Regions from separate parts of the Caballeronia zhejiangensis genome, predicted to be linked through region 1. Evidence: riboswitches for the same ligand, from Rfam matches in the RefSeq annotation. Region 1 holds a riboswitch; the other holds the start of a gene.

Region 1 (4,211 bases):
GGCGCCATCCCCGGATGGATGGGCTGCTCGCGGCTTTCCGAACTCGTCGGCGCAACCCGCACGCGCGAGTTGATCCTGCTCGGTGAACCGATCTCCGCCGAAACCGCTGTCGCGTGGGGCGTGGTCAACGAAGCTGTCGAAGCGGATCAGCTACGCAGCCGCGTCAATGTCGTCTGCGAGACGCTCATCAAACGATCAAGGACGTCTCTGTCCGTGGGCAAACGGCTTATCCGCATGATGGAGACGGGCCAGCACGATTACGCTCACGAACTCGCCGCATCGGTATGCAAGGCGTCGCCCGATGCAATTGAAGGCGTCGCGGCATTCCGCGAAAAGCGCCATGCATCTTTCCGTTAAATCTCAAATCCATCACGCAGTGATGTAAGCCGCATCAGCGGATCAAGCACCTCAGGAGACAGGAGTCGCTCATGGACCGTACATCTATTCGGTGGCGCATCTGCGCGCTGCTTTTCTTCGCAACCACGATTAATTACCTGGACCGTCAGGTGCTGGGCCTGCTCAAGCCCGAGCTTGCCGTCACGTTCAACTGGACCGAAACGCAATACAGCTACATCGTCATGGTGTTCACGGCTTGCTATGCAATCGGCATGGTGCTTTCTGGCAAGATGGTCGATAAGTTCGGCGTCAAGATCGGTTACGGCGTGTGCGTATTGGTTTGGAGTATCGCTGCCTGCGGGCATGCGCTCGTGCGCAGCACGCTGGGCTTTGGCGTCATGCGCGCCCTGCTTGGCATCTCGGAATCTGGCAGCTTCCCCTGCGCAGTGAAGAGCGTGTCGGAGTGGTTCCCGCGCAAAGAGCAGGCACTTGCGGTGGGAATCCTGACTTCCGGCACTAGTATCGGAGCGGTGGCGGCACCGGCCACCGTGCCGTGGCTGGCTGCAACGTACGGCTGGGAGGCCGCGTTCTTCATCACCGGCATGACGGGATTCATCTGGCTGGCCTTCTGGTACTTCATGTATCAGGTGCCGGCAAAGCACGCCAAGATCAATGAAGCCGAACTAACCTACATCAGCGAGGATTCGGCTTCTGCTCCCGCGACCCAAAAGGTAAGCTGGTTCACGTTGCTCAAGCTGCGTCCGACATGGGCCTTCTTCGCCGGTAAGCTGCTGACCGACCCGATTTGGTGGTTCATGCTCTTCTGGCTGCCGTCGTATTTCAACTCGCGCTTTCACCTCGATCTGAAGAACCTCGGCCTTCCGCTGGTGATGGTATATGTCGCAACTTCAATAGGTAGCATTGGCGGTGGTTTCATCTCGTCCAAGCTGATTCAGCGCGGCTGGTCTGTGACGAAGGCGCGACAAACTACCATGCTTGTCTTTGCGTTCCTTGTTATGCCGATCGCATTCTCGCCGTTCATCGACAACATGTGGGCGATGGTTGGCCTGTTGAGTTTGGCGGCAGCCTCGCACCAGGCATGGTCGGCAAACCTTTTCACCACCGCATCTGACATGTTCCCGAAGGCAGCAGTCGGTTCCGTTGTTGGGATTGGTGGCTTGGCCGGTGCGTTGGGCGCGACGCTTTTCCCGCTGCTTGTTGGCGCAGTGCTGGACCATTTCAAGATGCTCGGCCACATCAATGCAGGCTACAACGTGCTGTTCGTCGTCTGTGGTTCGGCCTATCTTTTGGCGTGGATCGTAATGCGTGTCATCCGCTCGTCGGGCAAGCCCGTCGACATTGCGCAACTCACGCCGACCGCCCATAGTTGAAGTCAGCCGCTTTGACGCGCCTTTCAGTTGCTCGCCGAGCTTCGGGAGGCGGCGATGGCAAGTCTCTCATTCGTAGCGGGAGGAAGATCCGGCCGGCTCCCACTTAGGTTAAACGACGAAAGGCTGCACGGGACATGTTTCATGCAGCCATGGCACGCAATGCAGCGGCCATGCGCGCCGGCGTTCCGATGAGGCTGCCTGGCTACCTTTGTCGATCCTCACCGCTGACGCGGCAAGATGTGAGGCCGCTTGGCTTTTCGCCTTTGGGAAAACCGTAGCGATCCGTCGCGCGACGGCTCCCTGGATGGTTGGCAACGGCATTGTCGCCAGCGATAGCTCGAGCGTTGGAAGCAGCCATCGAAATCGCAACGGTGGAGCGGCAGAGGAGGGGCGCAGGTCAACGATCACCGTGCCGTTCATTGGTTGCTCATGGCGCCGGGCCGCGATGACGGGCGCAGGTGCGATTGTGAAAAACTCCGGCAACCACAGCCCGCCACACGCGCCGTCCACAGAGATATAAACAGTGGCTGCGCGTCATGCAGGCACTGAAGCCCCGACCAACCTCTCAAATTCGGGCGAGTCGTGTCTTTCCGAGAGTAAATTCCGGGGGAAGGACCAAGGAAAGAAAGGCTTGCCACGCGCATTTCGGATGGGTATCGTCGAGGTGTTCGACAACGCGCCACGGAAGAGCTCGTCCCCGCGACGACGCCGACGGAGCAACCGCCCCGGAAACTCTCAGGCAAAAAGGACCGTGTGCGCCGGAACATCTGGAGAGCGGCGCCATGCGCGCCCACCGAAGGGGAGCCCCGGCCGGCAGCAATGCACGGCGCGCGGGCGAAACTCTCAGGTACATGGACAGATGGGGCATCGGTGCCGGCTATGGACGGCCGGCGATGCTCAACGAAAACTGGACCATGTCATGTCACGAATCGCCATCATCGGCGCCGGGATCACCGGCGTCACGAGCGCGTACGCCCTCGCGCAGCGCGGCCTTCGCGTCACCGTGCTCGAACGTCATCGCTATGCCGCGATGGAAACCTCCTTCGCCAACGGCGGGCAACTCTCCGCCAGCAACGCGGAAGTCTGGAACAGCCGCGCGACCGTGCTGAAAGGTCTCAAGTGGATGTTCACGCGCGACGCGCCCTTGCTGATGAATCCGCGCCCCGGCTGGCACAAGTACAGCTGGATGGGCGAATTCCTGCGGCAGATTCCGAACTATCGGGCCAACACGGCCGAGACCGTGCGCCTCGCGCTCGCGGCGCGCGAGCATCTGTTCCGCATCGCGGAGACGGAGCGCATCGACTTCGATCTGGAGCGGCGCGGCATCCTGCATTTCTACGCTACCCGCACGGAGTTCGAGGCCGCGTCGAAGGTGAACGAGATTCTCAACGGCGCGGGCCTTGCGCGCCATGCGGTAACAGCTAAGGAAATCGCGTCGATCGAGCCGACGCTGAAGGGCAATTTTCATGCGGGCTTCTTCACGCCCTCCGATTCGACCGGCGACATCCACAAGTTCACGCGCGGTCTCGCCGATGCATGCGTGCGTTACGGCGTCGAGTTCCGCTATGAGACGTCGGTGAAATCGTTCGATGATGAGGCGGGCCGCATTGCGCTGAGGGTCGAGCAGGCGGGCGAAGAAAGCGTGCTTCAGTTCGACGGCATCGTGATCTGCGCGGGCGTGGGCAGCCGGGCGTTCGCCTCGATGGCCGGCGATCACGTCAACGTTTATCCAGTCAAAGGCTATTCGATCACCGTCTGTCTCGACGATGCGCGCAGCCGCGAGAACGCGCCGTGGGTCAGCCTGCTCGACGACCGCGCGAAGATCGTCACGAGCCGTCTCGGCGCGGATCGATTCCGCGTGGCGGGCACGGCGGAGCTGAACGGCTTCAACCGCGACATCCGCGCGGACCGCATCGCGCCGTTGGTCGAATGGACGCGGCGTTACTTTCCTGAAGTGTCGACCGCGCGCGTGATTCCGTGGAGTGGCCTGCGCCCGATGTTGCCGAGCATGCTGCCGAAGGTCGGGCAGGGCAGGCGTCCCGGCGTGTTCTACAACACCGGGCACGGGCATCTCGGATGGACGCTTTCGGCGGCGACGGCGGAACTCGTCGCGGAAGCCGTGCTGCGGAAGTGGCCGGGAAAACCGGTTCAGGTCGCTGCTGCGCCGTCGGCAAGCATGGCGCGCAGCGAAGCGCTGCTCTGAGCGGCGCGTTCCCCGCTTGAAACATCAAGCGGGGAACGCGCGTTACCAGCCGATCGCCGCACCGTCGCTGCGCGGATCGTGTCCGCCTTCGAAACATCCGTTCGGATAACGGATGATCGCGCCCGCATGGCCCATCGTTTCGTCGTAGGGCAGCAGCACATCGACTTCGTGGCCGAGGCTTCGGAGCGCAGCGGCGGTCTCTTCGCCGAAGCGCGCTTCGAGCTTGAGCGAGTCGCTCGCCTGTCCCCATGTCCGGCCGAGCAGCCAGCGCGGCGCATCGA
Region 2 (4,211 bases), on a different replicon from region 1:
GAGCGCGCGATAGTCGCGCACATCGCCGTTCGCGCCCGGATATTGCAGCAGCACGCCGAATGCATTCGCGCTGGCGGCATCGGCGGCGGGACCGACCTTCACGTCGATGCCCGCCGGCTTCGCGCGCGTCTTCACGACTTCGATCGTCTGCGGCAGCACGTCGTCGGCAACGTAGAACACGTTCGACTTCGGCTTGCCGATGCGTTGCAGCAGCGTCATCGCTTCGGCGGCGGCGGTGGATTCGTCGAGCAGCGAGGCGTTGGCCATCGCGAGGCCAGTCAGGTCCATGACCATCTGCTGGAAATTGAGCAGCGCTTCGAGGCGCCCTTGCGAAATTTCCGGCTGATAGGGCGTGTATGCCGTGTACCACGCCGGATTTTCGAGCACGTTGCGCAGGATCACCGCCGGCGTGTGCGTGCCGTAGTAACCCTGGCCGATGTAAGTCCGGAACACCAGATTCTCGTCCGCCAGCTTGCGCAGATACGCGAGCGCTTCCGCCTCGCTTTTCGGCTGCGTGAACGCGCCGAGCGGCAGCGTGTCCTTGCGGCGGATCGATTCAGGAATCACCGCGTCGATGAACGCCGCGCGCGACGCGAAACCGAGCGCGTCGAGCATCGCGCGCTGGTCGGCATCATCGGGGCCGATGTGCCGCTCGGCGAATGCGTCGTGGCATTCGAGCGCGGCGAGTGACAGGGATGTGCGGTTCATCAGGCGATCCGGGTGTTCGAGCTTCATGTGAATTCCTGCGACGCGGCTCGCTCTTGTCTGCGCGAGCCGCCATCGTCATTGAGATGGGTTATTCGCCGATCGACTTGCCGTAGCCTTCGGCGTCGAGCAGCTTGTCGAGCGTGGCGTCGCCGGCCGGCTTGATCTTGAAGAGCCAGCTTTCGTACGGCGCGCCGTTGACCTGATCGGGCGCCGAAGTCAGCGCGTCGTTCGATGCGACGATCTCGCCCGACACCGGCGCGTAAATATCGGAAGCGGCCTTCACCGATTCGATCACCGCGATCGCGTCGCCCGCCGCAACGGTCTTGCCCGCCGCGGGCAGTTCGACGAACACGATGTCACCGAGCGCTTCCTGCGCGTGATCGGTGATGCCGACGGTCAGCGTGCCATCGGATTCGGTGCGGACCCATTCGTGCGATTCGGTGTATTTCAGATCGGCCGGGATGCTCATTGGATGCTCCTTGCGTGGTTCTTTCGTGAGGTTCTTGATCGGAGGAAACGGGCGCGACGGCTTCAGGAAAGCTCAACCAGAACCTTGCCGTTGCGCACGAACGGAAGTTTTACCACGCGCGCCGGCAGTTGCTTGTCGCGGATGACGACCTGCACCGTGTCGCCGACGGCAACACCCGTGGGCACGCGCGCGAACGCGATCGACTCCTGCATCGACGGCGAAAACGTGCCGCTCGTGATTTCGCCGTCGCCGCGTTCCGTGACGACTTTCTGATGCGCGCGCAGCACGCCGCCCGCCTTGCCGTTTTCCTTGATGAGCACGAGCCCGACGAAGTTCGCCTTCGAGCCGTGCGCTTCGAGCGCGCTGCGGCCGACGAAATCGCGCGGCGTCTTCAGATCGACGGTCCACGCGAGGCCGGCGTCGAGGGGCGAGACGTTCTCGTCCATGTCCTGGCCGTAGAGGTTCATGCCGGCTTCGAGGCGCAGCGTGTCGCGCGCGCCGAGGCCGGCGGGCTTCACGCCTGCGTCGCGCAAAGCGTTCCAGAGCGCTTCCACATGCGTCGCTGGCACGACGATCTCGAAACCGTCCTCGCCGGTGTAGCCGGTGCGCGCGAGCATCAGTTCGCCGAATTGCGTCGACGGGAAAACGACCGCGTTGAACGGCTTGATGTCCTGCGTCTGCGCGCGCGTGTCCGGCAGCACTTGCCAGGCTTTTTCGCGCGCGTTCGGACCTTGCACGGCGATGATCGCGAGGTCGCGACGCGGCGTGATGGAAAGGTTGAATTCGCCTTCGGCATTCAATTGACCGAACCAGGCGATGTCCTTCTCCGCCGTGCCCGCATTCACGACGACGCGAAAACTCGTTTCGGAGAAGTAGTAGACGATCAGATCGTCGATGACGCCGCCGTCGCCGTCGAGCAGGCAGGAATAGAGCGCTTTTCCGGGCGTCGTCAGCTTGTCGACGTTATTGGCGATCGCGTACTTGAAGAATTCGCGGACGGCCTCGCCTTCGAAATCGACGACGCGCATGTGCGAGACGTCGAACATGCCGGCGTCGGTACGCACCGCGCGGTGCTCGTCGATCTGCGAACCGTAGTTGACGGGCATGTCCCAGCCGCCGAAATCGACCATGCGCGCGTTGAGCGCGAGGTGAGCGGCGTGCAGCGGCGTGTGTTGAAGAGAAGTCATCGGGGCCTCGGTTCGCGAAACAAAAAAGGCCACGCAGCGCACTATTCGCCTGCCGGATGCGCCTTTCGTGCTGCGGGAAGCAGCGCGCAAGGCCCATGCCGCGAGCGGTTGCGATGCGTGACCCCTCTGTCCTCGGTACCTGAGAGATTGCGCGAACCGTGCACGGCTGTGCCGCGGTCCATCGCGCGCCCCTTCGGTGGGCAACTGGCTCAATGACGAAGCCGCTGCCGCTCTCCAGAGTGCGAGGAAACTCGTTCCTCGACGCGGTCGGTCCTTTTGCCTGAGAGTTTGCGGGTATGCCCCTTCGGCGGCGCGGTCTTTCTCGTTGCGATGAAAGGCCACGCGCTCTCCCGACGCGTGCGGCAGAATTTACGCGACCGAATTGGGGTTGTCAAACGGATTCGGACTTGCGCGATTGCGCTTTTCCGCAGATTCGAAACCGATGCAAACGCGCGAGCGTGTATCGACAAATCCGTCGTAGTTTGTTTCAGAAGCAGCGCTTTTTCGCAATGAAATTATGCGTACACTGTTCGGATCGCGTTGATTCCTCTTCGACGATCATGGCCACGATCACCATCAACGGCGTTACTTATACAGGCAACCATGTGTCGGTTCGCGGCGGCCGCGTGCTCGTCGACGGCAAGAACGTGAGCGCCGGCGAAGCGACGCGCATCACGCTCGAAGTGCACGGCGACCTTCAGGCGTTTCAGGCGGACAACTGCGATACGGTCGCGGTTCACGGCGCGGTCGGCGTCGTGTCGACCGTGTCGGGCAACGTGACTTGCGGCGATGTCGGCGGCGCGGTGTCGACGGTGTCGGGCAACGTGAACTGCGGCGACATCGCCGGCGAAGTGCGGACGACGTGCGGCAGCGTCAGCCGCCGCTAGGCGTCAGCCGCGCGCGAAGGGCACGCGCCGCCCTTCTTGCTCGCTCTGCATCGCGAGTTCGATGATCGTCATCGTGTCGACTGCGTCCTGCGGCGAAACCGGAAACGGCTTGCCATCCAGAATCGCCGCCGCCAGCGCACGATAAAACTCGACGTACGCGCCATCTCTCGTGGCGAATTCGTGACGCAGATCGAGATCGCCATCGACCTCGCGCAACGTGCCCGGCGGATTCTTCGCGAACTCCGGATTGCCCGGGCGCATCCCCGAACGCAACTGATCTTCCTGCGTATCGAGCCCGTTCTTCACATAACTGCCGCGCGTGCCGTGGATCGCGAAACGCGGCGGCTCCAGCGCCGCGAGCGCGCTCGCGTGCAGGATTACTTCCTTGTCGGCGTAACCGAGCACGAGATGCACGTAGTCCGGCGCGTGCGCGTGGTCGCGATGCGCCTTCACGAACGCCGTCACCGTTTGCGGCGCGCCGAAGAGCGTCAGCGCCTGATCGATCAGATGCGGCCCCAGATCGAACAGCAGGCCGCCGCCGCGCTCCGCTTCCTCGCGCCAGCGCTGCGGCACTTTCGGGCGGAAACGGTCGAAATGCGATTCGTAATGCGTGATGCGCCCGAGCCGTCCGCTTTCGATGAGCGCGCGCACCGTCATGAAATCGCCGTCCCAGCGACGGTTGTGAAACGGCGCGAACACGAGCCCTTTCTGCTGCGCGAGATCGGCGAGCGTGCGGGCGTCGCGCGACGAAAGCGTCACCGGTTTGTCGACGACCACGTGTTTGCCCGCCGACAGCGCCCGATGCGCGAGATCGAAGTGCGTGTCGTTCGGCGTCGCGACGACGACGCACTGGAGTTCGTCGATGGCGAGCAGCGCGTCGAAATCCGCGACGATCCGCGCGTTCGGATAATCGGCCTGCGCGCGCTCGGCCTGCGACGTGGCGATGGCCGTGACTTCGGC

The links. Region 1 has a riboswitch for glycine ahead of LDZ23_RS32695 (D-amino acid dehydrogenase). Riboswitches for the same ligand answer to the same signal wherever they lie in the genome.
Region 2: another riboswitch for glycine. It lies ahead of gcvT (glycine cleavage system aminomethyltransferase GcvT); the one in region 1 lies ahead of LDZ23_RS32695 (D-amino acid dehydrogenase).

The regions. Positions count from the first base shown of each region.
Region 1 is NZ_CP084287.1:637,627-641,837, forward strand. Features, by position in the region: gene LDZ23_RS32685 (enoyl-CoA hydratase/isomerase family protein) at 1-357, shown strand, start outside; gene LDZ23_RS32690 (MFS transporter) at 429-1,727, shown strand; glycine riboswitch at 2,400-2,489, shown strand; glycine riboswitch at 2,492-2,589, shown strand; gene LDZ23_RS32695 (D-amino acid dehydrogenase) at 2,647-3,930, shown strand; gene LDZ23_RS32700 (gamma-glutamyltransferase family protein) at 3,973-4,211, opposite strand, start outside.
Region 2 is NZ_CP084283.1:2,840,327-2,844,537, forward strand. Features, by position in the region: gene gcvP (aminomethyl-transferring glycine dehydrogenase) at 1-735, opposite strand, end outside; gene gcvH (glycine cleavage system protein GcvH) at 797-1,177, opposite strand; gene gcvT (glycine cleavage system aminomethyltransferase GcvT) at 1,240-2,364, opposite strand; glycine riboswitch at 2,481-2,612, opposite strand; glycine riboswitch at 2,622-2,727, opposite strand; gene LDZ23_RS13675 (hypothetical protein) at 2,925-3,251, shown strand; gene LDZ23_RS13680 (oxidoreductase) at 3,255-4,211, opposite strand, start outside.